One region of the Erwinia sp. INIA01 genome, then DNA from elsewhere that is predicted to be linked to it. Evidence: predicted binding sites of a transcription regulator. Region 1 holds the regulator's gene; each other region holds the start of a gene.
The links. The regulator sigma-54, encoded in region 1, starts transcription at its own class of promoters, with help from an activator protein. The targets are predictions, from matches to a motif close to GTTGGCACANNTTTCGCTNT.

Region 1 (4,822 bases):
AGCGCTCTCCAGCGACAGGTTTTTGCTGGAGAGGGGATGCAGGCGACGAGTGTCACTGTAGCGACGGATTAACGTGTTGCGATCGGCATCCAGGAACAGAAGCTGCGGCGAAAAGCAGTCGGGCAGATTGTTGAGTGCGGTTTCGAAAACTTCGGGGGATTCCGGCATATTACGAACGTCAATGCTGACCGCCGCAGACATATTGCGTTCAGAGAGCGAATTAGCAAGATCGGGAAGCAGCACCACGGGGAGGTTGTCCACGCAGTAGAATCCCATATCCTCCAGCGCACGTAACGCCACGGATTTACCTGAACCGGAACGACCGCTGACGATCATCAGCACCATTAACTCTTCCCCCAATTTAACCTGTTACCACGGATGTCGTGGTGAATATACAACGGCTGGCTTAATCGTGATCTTCCGTGATGATCTCGTACAGCTCTTCATCGCTCTGGGCCGCGCGCAGACGTCGGCAAACGGTTTTATCTGCCAGACGTTTGGCTACCAGTGAAAGCGTATGCAGGTGAGTTTTACATTGGTCTGCCGGGACCAACAGGGCGAACAACAGATCCACTGGCTGATTATCAATGGCGTCAAAGGCAATCGGCTGATCCAGGTGGATAAATACACCAACCGCCCGCAGCGTATCTTCGAGTAATTTACCGTGCGGGATGGCGATCCCGTTACCGATACCCGTACTGCCCATTCTTTCGCGCGTCAGAATTGCTTCGAAAATAGTCTGATGCGGAAGGTTTAGCTGTTTGGCCGCCAGTTCGCTGATAATTTCCAGCGCCCGTTTTTTACTCTGGCAATGTACACCATTACGGGTGCAGGACAGGTTCAGGACCGAGCCCAGTTCCAGTTTTAGATCGTTGTTCATCATAGTTTCACTTACGTGTTCACATCCGCATGGCGATTAACTCAGGCCGTTTTAATAGCCGTCGTTGACCCCCTGATTGATTAGCGGCTCGTACCCTTATAAAGATACGAGCCGCCGCTGACTTTAGCTTAACCCGATGTGGGGTGCTGCAGAGACAATCAGCGCATGGTGAAATTTAGTGTTGTTTAAGCTTATCTTTGTGTTTATTTAACTGGCGAGCCAGCTTATCGACCAGGCCGTCAATCGCCGCGTACATATCTTTTTCTTCTGCGGTTGCATGCAACTCCCCGCCGTTCACATGCAGCGTCGCATCTGCAATTTGAGTCACTTTTTCCACCTTCAAAACAATATAGACCTGATTAATCCGGTCAAAATATTGTTCCAGTTTACCGAATTTCGCTGTCACAAATTCGCGCAGGGCTTCGGTAATTTCAACGTTTAGTCCAGTGATATTGAGTTGCATGATGTCTTCCTTCTCAGTTCTTTCAGACCAGCTGTTTGCGCTGGTTTGATGGCGGGATGGATAAAGACTCTCGATATTTTGCCACAGTACGGCGCGCGACCATAATCCCCTGCTCAGAAAGCAGAGAAGTCAGCTTGCTATCGCTCAGCGGCTTGGCGGGATTTTCCGCCGAAATTAATTTCTTAACCAATGCACGAATAGCAGTAGAAGAGGCTTCCCCCCCGCCTTCAGTACTCACGTGGCTGGAGAAAAAGTACTTCAGTTCAAATATACCGCGTGGGCTATGCAGATACTTCTGCGTTGTTACGCGCGATATAGTTGATTCATGCATATCGACTGCGCTGGCTATGTCTGCCAGTACCATCGGCCGCATATATTCCTCGCCCTGTTCAAAAAATGCCTGCTGTTGATCGACAATACAGCGGGTCACTTTTAGCAGCGTGTCGTTGCGGCTCTCAAGGCTTTTAATCAGCCATTTTGCTTCCTGCAAATTACTACGGATAAATTGTGAATCACTGTCGTTACGGGTTGAACCGCCGAGTGCAGCATAGTGCTGATTGATCTTTAAACGCGGAACGCTGTCGGCGTTAAGTTCAACCGTCCAGCGCGCACCGACTTTGCGTACCAGTACGTCAGGAATGACATATTCAGGTTCCTGCGTATTGATCGACTGTCCGGGACGTGGATCGAGGGACTGGATCAGCTGAACGGCACCCTTTAGAACCTCTTCTTTTAACTTTGTCAGGCGCATCAGGCTGCGGAAGTCATGATTTGCTAACAGATCGAGGTGATCGCTAACGATCAGCCGCGCTTCTTTCAACAGAGGAAGATCGTCAGAGAACTGAGAAAGCTGGACCAGCAGGCAGTCGCGCAGATCGCGGGCACATACGCCCACCGGATCGAATCGCTGTACGCGCTTCAGCACCGCTTCAACTTCATCCAGGCTGAGATCTTCATTCCCCATACTATCGAGGATATCGTCCAGCGAGATGGTCAGATAGCCGGTTTCATCCACGGCATCAACGATTGAAGTCGCGATCGCACGATCGGTGTCGGTAAAAGGCGTTAACTCCACCTGCCACATCAGATAATCCTGCAGTGACTGGGTGGTTTCCCCCTGATAAACCGGCAGTTCGTCGTCATGGTAGTCAGTACCGGTGCCGGAAGGTGTACCTGCGGTGTAAATCTCATCCCAGGTGGCATCCAGCGGCAGCTCTTCAGGCATATCCTTTTGTTCAAGCGCTTCCCGGGTATCCAGCGCTTCGGTTTCCTGATATTCGCGAGAGTCGATTTCCTCGTGAACATCGCTCTGCTCGAGCAACGGGTTGCTTTCCAGCGCCAGCTGAATTTCCTGCTGTAGTTCAAGCGTAGAGAGTTGCAGCAGCCGAATGGCCTGCTGTAACTGTGGCGTCATGGCAAGCTGTTGGCTCAGCCTGAGTTGTAAACCTTGCTTCATATTCAGGATAATAATTCCCTAAAAAACAAACCTTATGGCCACCTTATCAGAGTCTGAACTCTTCGCCCAGGTAGACGCGTTTCACCTGCTCATCGGCAAGGATTTCTTCAGGCGTACCGTGTGCGATAAGGTGCCCCTGGCTGACGATATAAGCGCGCTCACAGACCGCCAGCGTTTCACGAACGTTGTGGTCAGTAATCAGCACACCAAGTCCGCTATCACGAAGATGCTCGATAATCTTTTTAATATCAATAACGGAAATAGGGTCAACACCGGCAAAAGGCTCATCCAGCAGGATAAATTTGGGATTTGCAGCCAGCGCGCGGGCAATTTCAACCCTGCGACGTTCGCCGCCGGAAAGCGCCTGGCCCAGACTGTCGCGCAGATGTTCAATGTGGAACTCGGCCATCAGCTCATTGGCACGATCTTCACGCTGTTCGCTGGTCAGGTCTTCACGAATTTGCAGGACCGCCATCAGATTATCGTAAACGCTCAGACGGCGGAAAATGGAGGCTTCCTGAGGGAGATAACCAATCCCCCGGCGCGCGCGCGCGTGCAGGGGCAGGATACTGATATCTTCATCATCAATCACGATACGGCCTGCATCGCGCGGAACGATACCCACTACCATATAAAAGGTGGTGGTTTTGCCGGCCCCGTTTGGCCCCAGTAGTCCGACAATCTCACCGGATTTCACTTCCAGACTGACGTCTTCAACCACGCGGCGGCCTTTGTAGGCCTTCGCCAGGTTTTCCGCAATTAACGTTGCCATGTTAGTTAGTTACTCTTCTTCTGACCGTTAGACGTTGTGCTTTTATCCTGCAGCTGTGACGGTACAAGTACGGTTGTCACGCGTTTGCCGGTGCTGCCGTAAGCCTGCATTTTCTGCTCTTTGACCAGATAGGTAATGCGATCGCCTTTGACATTGCTGTCCAGCTGCTCCAGATAGGCATTACCAGTCAACTCAACAAAATCTTTGGCCAGTTCATAATGCATTTTCTGCGCGTGTCCCTGAACCGGTTTACCGTTGTCCTGCATCTGATAGAAGGTTGCGGGATTGCCATAGGCATCAACGATAGTTTTATTGCTGTCGCCACCGGGACGAGTCACTACCACTTTATCGGCAGTGATCTTGATCGATCCCTGGGTAACGATCACTTTACCGGTAAAGGTGGCCACGTTCCCCTGCATATCCAGTGCCTGATTCTCCGAGTCGACATTGACCGGTTTGTCGGAATCCCCGGTCAAGGCCAAAGCCGGAACGCTGGCAGCGAGGAACAGAGATGCCGTCAGGAACTTAAGGCTGTTTTTCATTTTGAATTTCATAAGATGTTTTGACCTTTTCAATCAACTCGGCAGTTTTCTTCCGTAAATTTCCGCGCATCTTCATTCCTGTGGAGTTAAAGCTGCGGCCATAAAGCGTAACTTGATCGTTAGAGGTGACATCCTGAGTTGTCAGGTTCACCAGCGCATTGTCGGTTGTAATTTTCTCCAACTGCGCATCTTTCGTCAGGCTTTTTACGACGACATTGCCGTACAGAAACAGCATACGATCGTTAGTCAGTTTGGCTTTATCGGCGCTTACTGACCAGGTAGCGACTTTGTTTTCATCGTAAGTCGTCATCTTCGGGTTGTCGAACCAGCTGATGGCGTCCGTTGAAAAGTAAGTCACCTTGTCTGAAATCAGTCTGTAGCTCAGCCCACCCTCGGGGTTGTAAACGACGGTATGTGAATTATCACTCAGATAGGTGGGTTCGCTATCGTTGTTGCTGACTGCACCGTCACCGTTATCAGAATCCGCCAGATTCCAGCCAATCAAGATGATGGCAATCAGCGTCAGTAAAAGTGTAATCCAGCGTCTTGTTTTACTCATACAGACTGCCCTATGGCCTTATCAAACGTACCCTGAGAAATTAAAATCAGGTCACAAAGTTCCCGAACGGCTCCGCGTCCCCCGGCAATACGGGTCACGTAGTCAGCTTTAGGCAGCAGTACCGGATGCGCATCGGCGACGGCCACGCTC
Region 2 (4,822 bases), on a different contig from region 1:
TCGAGGGTTACGTTTTCGAATGGCTCTTGCTTACGGCCTTCGAACTCACGGAAGATAACTTTCGGACGGGATACCGCCAGTTCGAAACCTTCACGACGCATGTTTTCGATCAGAACGGACAGGTGCAGCTCACCACGGCCAGAAACACGGAACGCATCAGCATCCGGGGTTTCTTCAACGCGCAGTGCCACGTTATGCACCAGCTCTTTGTTCAGACGGTCGAGGATCTGACGTGAAGTCACATACTTACCTTCTTTACCGCAGAACGGAGAGGTGTTAACGCAGAAGAACATGGTTACGGTTGGTTCATCAACGCTCAGGGCCGGCAGCGCTTCCACGTTCTGCGGGTCGCAGATAGTGTCAGAGATGTTCAGCTCACCCAGACCGGTGATGGCGATGATGTCGCCCGCTTCCGCTTCAGTGGCTTCAATACGCTCCAGGCCCATGTGGGTCAGAACTTTACCGACTTTAGCGTTGCGAGTTTTGCCTTCGCTGTCGATTACGGTGATCTGCTGGTTAGGGCGAACCTTACCGCGCTTGATACGACCGATACCGATTACGCCCAGGTAGTTGTTGTAGTCCAGCTGCGAGATCTGCATCTGCAGTGGGGCTTCCAGCTCAACCTGTGGTGGCGATACGCGATCAACGATTGCCTGATACAGCGGAGTCATGTCTTCCGCCATATCGTTGTGATCCAGACCCGCGATACCGTTCAATGCAGAAGCATAGATAATCGGGAAGTCCAGCTGCTCATCAGTAGCATCCAGGTTTACGAACAGGTCAAACACCTGATCGACAACCCAGTCTGGACGCGCACCAGGGCGGTCAACTTTGTTGATAACTACAATCGGCTTCAGACCATTAGCGAAGGCTTTTTTGGTCACGAAGCGGGTTTGCGGCATAGGGCCATCCATTGCATCCACAACCAGCAGCACCGAGTCAACCATTGACATCACACGCTCTACCTCACCGCCGAAGTCGGCGTGTCCTGGGGTATCTACGATATTGATGCGATAGTCATTCCATTTAATGGCGGTGTTTTTTGCGAGGATGGTAATCCCACGCTCTTTCTCCAAATCGTTGGAGTCCATTACGCGTTCGGTTGCTTCGGTACGGGCATCGAAGGTCCCGGACTGCTGCAGCAACTTATCAACCAGGGTAGTTTTACCATGGTCAACGTGGGCAATAATGGCGATGTTACGCAAATTTTCGATCACAGCTTTGCCTCAGGCATTAGAAATAGCGCGCTATTGTACACGGATTAATCGAAGGACTGAACAGGATCACATATTTCATAGAAATTTAACTGTTCGGATTGCATTTGATGCCATTTTCAGTGCAAAGATTGCACTGCATGGCAAATTTGCACCAAAATGGTGCCCAGCTATCATACAAAAGCACCAAAATAGTGCGCATTTTCCATCATGGTGCACTCCTCGTCTTTCGAGAGGGCGCATCATAGCGCTTTTTTCACTGAATAAAAAAGTTGGCATAGATTTCGCTTTAGTATCTGTAAGCGAAAAATGCCAGTTTCCACAACGGTTGATAGCTTGTCAGAGGACTTTAATTTTCGGAGTCAGCGCAGCCAAACGCAAAGCGCGCCCGTTAAGTTCTCTAACCACGACGACAATGACAAAATCCAGGAGAGTTAAGTATGTCCGCTGAACACGTTCTGTCGATGATGAACGAGCACGAAGTCAAATTTGTTGACCTGCGTTTTACCGACACTAAAGGTAAAGAGCAGCACGTGACCATTCCCGCTCATCAGGTTAACGCTGACTTCTTCGAAGAAGGCAAAATGTTTGACGGTTCCTCGATTGGTGGCTGGAAAGGCATCAACGAATCCGACATGGTTCTGATGCCAGACGCGACTACTGCGATGATCGATCCGTTCTTCGCTGACTCTACCCTGATCATCCGTTGTGACGTCCTCGAGCCAGGCACTCTGCAGGGCTACGACCGCGACCCGCGTTCCATCGCTAAGCGCGCTGAAGACTTCCTGCGTTCTTCCGGCATCGCGGATACCGTGCTGTTTGGACCAGAGCCAGAGTTCTTCCTGTTCGACGACATTCGTTTCGGCAGCAGCACTTCAGGTTCTCACGTTGCTATCGATGATATCGAAGCCTGCTGGAACACCGGTAAAGAATACGAAGGCGGCAACAAAGGCCACCGTCCAGGTCTGAAAGGCGGTTACTTCCCGGTGCCACCGGTCGACTCTTCACAGGACATCCGTTCTGCTATGTGTCTGACCATGGAGCAGATGGGCCTGGTTGTTGAAGCTCACCACCACGAAGTGGCAACCGCTGGTCAGAACGAAGTGGCTACCCGCTTCAACACCATGACCAAAAAAGCTGACGAAATTCAGATCTACAAATACGTTGTTCACAACGTTGCTCACGCTTACGGCAAAACAGCAACCTTTATGCCTAAGCCAATGTTTGGCGACAACGGCTCCGGTATGCACTGCCACATGTCTCTGTCTAAAGGCGGCACCAACCTGTTCGCCGGTGACAAATACGGCGGCCTGTCTGAAATGGCACTGTTCTACATCGGTGGTGTTATCAAGCACGCTAAAGCGATCAACGCCCTGGCAAACCCAACCACCAACTCTTACAAGCGTCTGGTCCCAGGCTACGAAGCGCCAGTAATGCTGGCTTACTCTGCCCGTAACCGTTCAGCTTCAATCCGTATCCCAGTGGTTACCAGCCCGAAAGCACGCCGCATCGAAGCGCGCTTCCCGGATCCAGCGGCTAACCCATACCTGTGCTTCGCTGCACTGCTGATGGCTGGCCTGGACGGCATCATCAACAAGATCCACCCTGGCGATGCAATGGACAAAAACCTGTACGACCTGCCTCCGGAAGAAGAAGCTGAGATTCCAAAAGTTGCAGGTTCTCTGGACGAAGCACTGGCTGCACTGAACGAAGACCGTGAGTTCCTGACTCGTGGCGGCGTGTTCACCGAAGACACTATCGATGCCTATATCGCCCTGCGTCAGGAAGAGATGGACCGCGTTCGTATGACTCCGCACCCAGTCGAGTTCGAACTGTACTACAGCGTTTAATTAGTAGTAGCCCGGCGAATATCCTGTCGCTGAGAGGCGGCAACCAAGACCAAACCCGCATGGCTATGCCATGTGGGTGAGATTAAGGAACCCGCCAAGCTCCAGCACGATAAACGCCTGGGATTTTGTTGCCGTGGAAACTTTCAGCCCATCTTCGGATGGGCTTTTTTCTCCACAAATTCATCGTTTCACGCGATGATTTCCGGGTTAAATGACTATAATGCACTAAATTGGTGCGCGCGAATGACTCAGGAGAACGCTTTATGGCAACTGGCGCTCTGCCCGATGCTGGGCAGATTCTCAATTCACTGATCAACAGCATTTTGTTAGTTGATAGCGAGCTGGTGATTCATTATGCCAACCCCGCAGCGCAGCAATTGCTGGCGCAAAGTTCCCGCAAGCTGTTCGGTACGCCGTTACCGGAACTGATTGGTTATTTTTCTCTCAATATTGAAGTGATGCTCGAGAACCTGGATGCAGGTCAGGGCTTCACCGACAGCGAAGTGACCCTGGTGGTCGACAGTCGCGCCCATATTATGTCGCTGACCGCACAGCGCCTGCCGGATGGTCTGATTCTGATGGAAATGGCGCCGATGGATAATCAGCGTCGTCTTAGCCAGGAGCAGTTGCAGCATGCACAACAGGTTGCTGCGCGCGATCTGGTTCGCGGTCTGGCGCATGAGATTAAAAATCCGCTGGGAGGATTACGCGGCGCAGCACAGCTGCTGGCCAAAGCGCTCCCCGATCCGGGTTTAACCGAATACACCAAAGTTATCATTGAACAGGCTGACCGCCTGCGCAATCTGGTCGATCGCCTTTTGGGCCCTCAGCAGCCGGGAATGCACGTTACTCAGAGTATCCACCAGGTGGCTGAACGCGTGGTCAATCTGGTTTCTATGGAGCTGCCCGATAACGTTTCTCTGGTACGGGATTACGATCCCAGCCTGCCCGAGCTACCACACGATCCCGACCAAATCGAACAAGTTCTGCTTAACGTCGTCCGTAACGCGCTGCAGGCGCTGGGCGATCAGGGTGGAACCATTACGCTACGTACCCGTACGGCGTTTCAGCTCACGCTGCACGGTACACGCTATCGCCTTGTGGCGCGCATCGATATTGAAGATGACGGCCCGGGCATCCCGGCACAACTGCAGGATACGCTGTTTTACCCGATGGTCAGCGGCCGCGAAGGCGGCACCGGGCTGGGGCTGTCGATTGCCCGCAGCCTGATAGACCAGCATTCCGGGAAAATAGAGTTCAACAGTTGGCCCGGACACACTGAGTTCTCAGTTTATCTGCCTATTCGCCAGTGAGGTTTCTATGCAACGAGGGATAGTTTGGATCGTCGATGACGATAGCTCCATCCGCTGGGTGCTTGAACGCGCGCTCACTGGAGCCGGTTTAAGTTGTGTCACATTTGAAAGTGGCAATGAGGTGCTGGATGCACTCGCAACCAAAACCCCAGACGTTTTATTATCGGATATTCGCATGCCGGGCATGGACGGGCTGGCACTGCTGAAACAGATTAAACAGCGTCATCCGATGCTGCCGGTGATTATCATGACCGCCCATTCCGATCTGGATGCCGCCGTTAGCGCATACCAGCAGGGTGCGTTTGATTATCTGCCTAAACCGTTTGATATCGACGAAGCGGTAGCGCTGGTTGAGCGCGCTATCAGCCACTATCAGGAACAGCAGCAGCCGCGCAATCAGCCTGCCAGCGGGCCAACCACCGATATCATCGGTGAAGCGCCGGCC
Region 3 (4,822 bases), on a different contig from region 1:
GAGCCGGGTATGCAGGTCGCGACCATCGACCACTCCATGTGGTTCCACCGTCCTTTTGACCTCAATGAGTGGCTGCTGTACAGCGTGGAGAGCACTTCGGCTTCCAGCGCGCGTGGTTTTGTTCGCGGCGAGTTCTACACCCAGCAGGGGACGCTGGTTGCTTCAACGGTGCAGGAAGGCGTTATCCGCCAGCGAGAGTAAGGCAACCTCAGACGATAGATAATGACAACGGGGATCGGCGCAACACGGACGTGCTGCTGGGCTTGCGGTTTGAGGGTTTGCGGTGCTACTGGGATGTACCACAAAAAAAAGCGGGCCATAATGGCCCGCAAGATTTTTTATTTTTAGCGCACTACTTTCCTTTTTTTGCTTACCCGACCAGATTACTGGTTGTAAGCATTCTCGCCGTGGCTGTTGACGTCCAGACCTTCACGCTCCTGGTCTTCAGGAACACGCAGGCCAACAATCATATCTGCCACTTTGAAACCGATAAACGCGACAACAGCGGTCCAGACAACGGTCAGCGCAACGCTTTCCAACTGCACCCAAACCTGATGGCCCATGGTCACGCCTTCTGCATAACCCACGCCGCCCAGTGAAGAAGATGCGAACACACCGGTCAGGATACAGCCAACAATACCGCAGACGCCGTGAACACCGAACACATCACATGGGTCATCAACACGCAGCCATTTCTTCAGGGTGGTCACACCCCACAGGCCAGCCAGACCACCAACCAGACCGATAATCAGAGCACCACCAACGCCAACGTAACCACAGGCTGGGGTAATCGCTACCAGACCCGCAATCGCACCGGAGCTGACGCCCAGCAGCGAAGGTTTACCGCGCAGTGCCCACTCACCGAAGGTCCAGGTCAGCATTGCACCCGCCGTTGCTACAACGGTGTTAAGGAATGCCAGACCGGCGATTTCGTTCGCAGTACCTGCAGAACCGGCGTTGAAGCCAAACCAGCCGAAGTACAGGATTGCAGTACCGGTGAACACCATTGGCAGGTTGTGCGGTTTAAAGGCTTCTTTACCAAAGCCCGCACGTTTGCCCAGCAGGTAAGCACCGACCAGACCCGCTACCGCAGCGTTGATGTGTACAACGGTGCCGCCCGCGAAGTCCAGCGCGCCATCCTGAGCCAGGAAACCGCCCGCCCAGACCATGTGTGCAATTGGCAGGTAAGCAAAGGTCAGCCAGATCAGTACGAAAATCAGCACGGCTGCAAAGCGGATACGCTCAGCAATAGCACCCACAATCAGACCCACGGTGATACAGGCAAAGGAAGCCTGGAACGCGACGTGGATGTACTGGTAGAAGGAACCCATCAGCGTGGTTGGCGCAATACCTTTCAGCATCGCCCAGCCAAAGCTGCCGAAGAACGCGTTGCCTTCGCTGAAGGCCAGAGAATATCCGTAAACCATCCACACAACGCAGACCATAGCGAAGGTCATTGCCACCTGGGTCAGCATGGACAGCACGTTTTTACCGCGAATCAGACCGCCGTAAAACAGCGCAATGCCCGGAATTGTCATAAACAGCACCAGCGCGGTGCAGATCATCATAAATGCGTTGTCGGCTTTATCCGCTACCGCCGGTGCGGCAGCCATGGCAAGCGACGGTAACAAAGCAATGCTGGCAAGGCCAAACTTAGCGAGTTTCTTCATTTTATCCCATCCCATCACAATTCTTAGCCCCGAATTACAGTGCTGCTTCGTCAGTTTCGCCGGTGCGAATACGGATCACCCGCTGCAGTTCTGCAACAAAGATTTTCCCGTCACCAATTTTGCCGGTGTAGGCAGCTTTGCTAATCACATCAACCACTTCATCGATCTGGTCATCTGCAATCGCAATATCAATTTTTACTTTTGGCAGGAAGTTAACGCTGTACTCAGCTCCGCGATAAAGTTCTGCATGCCCTTTTTGTCTGCCAAAACCTTTAACTTCTGTCACGGTCAGACCCTGAATGCCGATAGATGACAGTGCTTCACGCACGTCTTCCAGTTTGAACGGTTTGATTACCACGGTAACCAGCTTCATACGATCCCCTCCAGTATTGAATACGGTTGTTTCACGAACACGGATTTACTAAAGCAAAGGCTGTGCCAGAAATGAAAAACAGGCAGTTTTCAGGTGATTAGTCAGTGCGGATCTGAAGCGCAGCCTGGGATGGGATACCGCGAACAGAAAGCCTGTAAGAGGAGTATAGAAAAAACGCACCTTAACGGTGCGTTTTGCGAGGATTCGGTGCATTAAGTCAGGGCAATGGTTATTTTTTCGCCTGAATATGGTGCAGCGCCTGACCAGTTAAGATTCGCTCTCTGCGGCAGCCAGCTCTTCGCCCGCCAGCTGTAGCTGGTACATTTGCCAGTAGCGTCCCTGGGCTGCCAGCAGCTGTTGATGATTACCGCGTTCCACTGCCTGCCCACGGTGCAGTACAAGGATCGTATCCGCCTCGGTGATAGTGGAAAGCCGATGGGCAATGACGACCAGCGTGGTTTGCTGGCGTATAGCACGCAGTGCCTTTTGAATCGCCTGCTCTGTACCCGAGTCAATATTGGCGGTAGCTTCATCCAGGATCAGGATCTTCGGCGTTGCCACCAGCACCCGCGCCATCGCCAGCAGCTGTTTTTGCCCAACGGAAAGGTTGTTTCCCTGCTCGCCCAGTCGGGTGTAAATCCCGTCGCTCATACTTCGCGCCAGCGAGGCCAGCTGCACGGTTTCCAGCGCCTGCCAGACCGCCTGTTCGCTGATATCCCGCCCCAGAGTAACGTTAGCAAAGAAGGTATCCGCCAGCACGACCGGGTCCTGTTGTACCATCGCCACACTCTGCCGCAGCGACGCATGACTGAGTGACTCCAGCGGGCGGCCATCCAGCAGGATTTCACCTTTACTGAGCGGATAATAGCCCATCAGTAAATTAGCCAGCGTGCTTTTACCGCTCCCCGTATGGCCAACCAGCGCAACGAAATCACGCGGGGCGACTTCCAGGTTGATATCGGTCAGCACCGGCTTACCGGTACGATAGGAAAAAATCAGGTCGCGAATAGCAATGCTGCCGCTGGACAGCGGCTGCGGATCGTCGCCATAGGGCTGACGCGGCGCATCCATCAGTTCGAAGATGCGCTCACCGGCCACCACTGCCTGCTGCAGCATCGACTGTTGAGTCGTCAGCTCGATAAGCGGTTCATTAAGGCGACCAAGGTAATTAATAAAGGCGTAAAGTACCCCGACCTCAATTGCCCCCACCGACGAAAAGCCAAACAGCAGCATCAGGCCACACAGGATCATCGCGGAAAACAGGCTGAGCAATGGCCGCAGCAGAAATCCATCCAGCCGCAGCGTCTGCATCCTCGCCAGATAATGCGAGCGGCTGGCGGCCCCCATACGCTCACCAAACCGCGCCTGCTGGCGGAACTGCTGGATAACGCTCATGCCGTTGATCGCTTCATTAAAACCGTTGTTGATGTCTGCCAGATAGCTGCGCACCCGGCGAACAATTGGCGTGCTGTAGCGTTGATAAATCAGCATAACGATCAGCACAGCCGGGAAAATTGCGATTGCAATCAGCGCCATGCGCCAGTCGAGGCTGAACATCGCCACCAGCATTGCCCCCACCAGCGCCGCGCTACGCAAAACGGTCGCCACCACGGTAACGTACAAATCGCGTACGACTTCGGTATCGTTGGTGACACGGGATATGATTTGCCCGACCGGCTGGGTATCAAACGCGCTGAGCGGCTGACGCAGCGCGGCATCCATTACGTCGGTACGCAGGCGCTGCACCACGCCAACCGCAGCCTGGTTAAACAGCAGTGACTGCCAGTAATGCAACGCCGCAGCCAGTAGCTGCAGCAGCAGGAAGCTGGTTACCAGACCTGCAGCCAGGCCCAGCGGCATATGGTGTTTCGCCACCATATTGTCAATAAAGTAACTAATCAGCACCGGTCCCAGCACTTCCGCCGCTGCGGCCACCCACAGCATCAGCACCGCCAGACTCAGCGATTTCCGCCACGGCGATCCATAGGAAAGCAGCCGTTTAAGCGTTGGCCACAGCCGCCGGTTTTCATTCGCCATGCGGCACCCCCTGCTCTGATTCATCTTCGTCCAGCGCGGCTTCCAGCTGCTGATAGCGATACATATCACGATACCATCCGCTGGCAGCGGCCAGCTGTTCATGGCTGCCGCGCTGGGCGATTTTGCCATGCTGTAATACCAGAATCTCACTGGCTTCGGTCAGGGCAGAGAGTCGGTGTGCACTGATGATGATGGTGCGCCCTTCACCCCAGCTGCGCAGATTGTGCAGGATCTGATGTTCGGTACGACCATCGACAGCCGACAGCGCGTCATCCAGTACCAAAATTTCGGCATTGAGCAGCAGCGCACGGGCAATAGAAATACGCTGCTTTTGCCCGCCGGACAGCATTACCCCGCGCTCCCCGACTTCAGTCTCATAGCCTGCTGGCAGGCGTATAATGTCATCGTGAACCGAAGCCAGCATTGCCGCCCGCTCGATTTCATCCTGAGTCGCTCCCGGATTGCCGAGTGCAATGTTGTTGGCAATAGTGTCCGAGAACAGGAACGGCGTCTGACTGACCACCGCCAGGCGACTGCGCCAGCTGTCCAGCTGCAGTTCCGTCAGTGGAATACCGTGGTAGCGGATATCCCCGCGATCGATATCAAAATGACGCTGGATCAGGCCGAGCACCGTGCTTTTACCGGAACCGGTCGGGCCACACAGCCCCAGCATCTGTCCCGGAGCCAGACTAAGATGAATTTCCGACAACGCGGGCTGAGCGGCGGCCGGATAGCGGAACTC

Region 2: the regulator sigma-54 is predicted to act here: its motif matches at 1,486-1,505, upstream of glnA (glutamate--ammonia ligase).
Region 3: the regulator sigma-54 is predicted to act here: its motif matches at 2,094-2,113, upstream of glnK (P-II family nitrogen regulator).

The regions. Positions count from the first base shown of each region.
Region 1 covers NZ_JAPDNC010000013.1:50,908-55,729, forward strand. Annotated here, with positions in the region: gene rapZ (RNase adapter RapZ) at 1-345, opposite strand, end outside; gene ptsN (PTS IIA-like nitrogen regulatory protein PtsN) at 407-883, opposite strand; gene hpf (ribosome hibernation promoting factor) at 1,056-1,343, opposite strand; gene rpoN (RNA polymerase factor sigma-54) at 1,366-2,799, opposite strand; gene lptB (LPS export ABC transporter ATP-binding protein) at 2,846-3,571, opposite strand; gene lptA (lipopolysaccharide ABC transporter substrate-binding protein LptA) at 3,577-4,125, opposite strand; gene lptC (LPS export ABC transporter periplasmic protein LptC) at 4,097-4,672, opposite strand; gene kdsC (3-deoxy-manno-octulosonate-8-phosphatase KdsC) at 4,669-4,822, opposite strand, start outside.
Region 2 covers NZ_JAPDNC010000014.1:11,691-16,512, reverse strand. Annotated here, with positions in the region: gene typA (ribosome-dependent GTPase TypA) at 1-1,217, opposite strand, end outside; gene glnA (glutamate--ammonia ligase) at 1,655-3,064, shown strand; gene glnL (nitrogen regulation protein NR(II)) at 3,328-4,377, shown strand; gene glnG (nitrogen regulation protein NR(I)) at 4,385-4,822, shown strand, end outside.
Region 3 covers NZ_JAPDNC010000009.1:102,760-107,581, forward strand. Annotated here, with positions in the region: gene tesB (acyl-CoA thioesterase II) at 1-201, shown strand, start outside; gene amtB (ammonium transporter AmtB) at 384-1,685, opposite strand; gene glnK (P-II family nitrogen regulator) at 1,705-2,043, opposite strand; gene OMR58_RS16695 (SmdB family multidrug efflux ABC transporter permease/ATP-binding protein) at 2,311-4,080, opposite strand; gene OMR58_RS16700 (SmdA family multidrug ABC transporter permease/ATP-binding protein) at 4,070-4,822, opposite strand, start outside.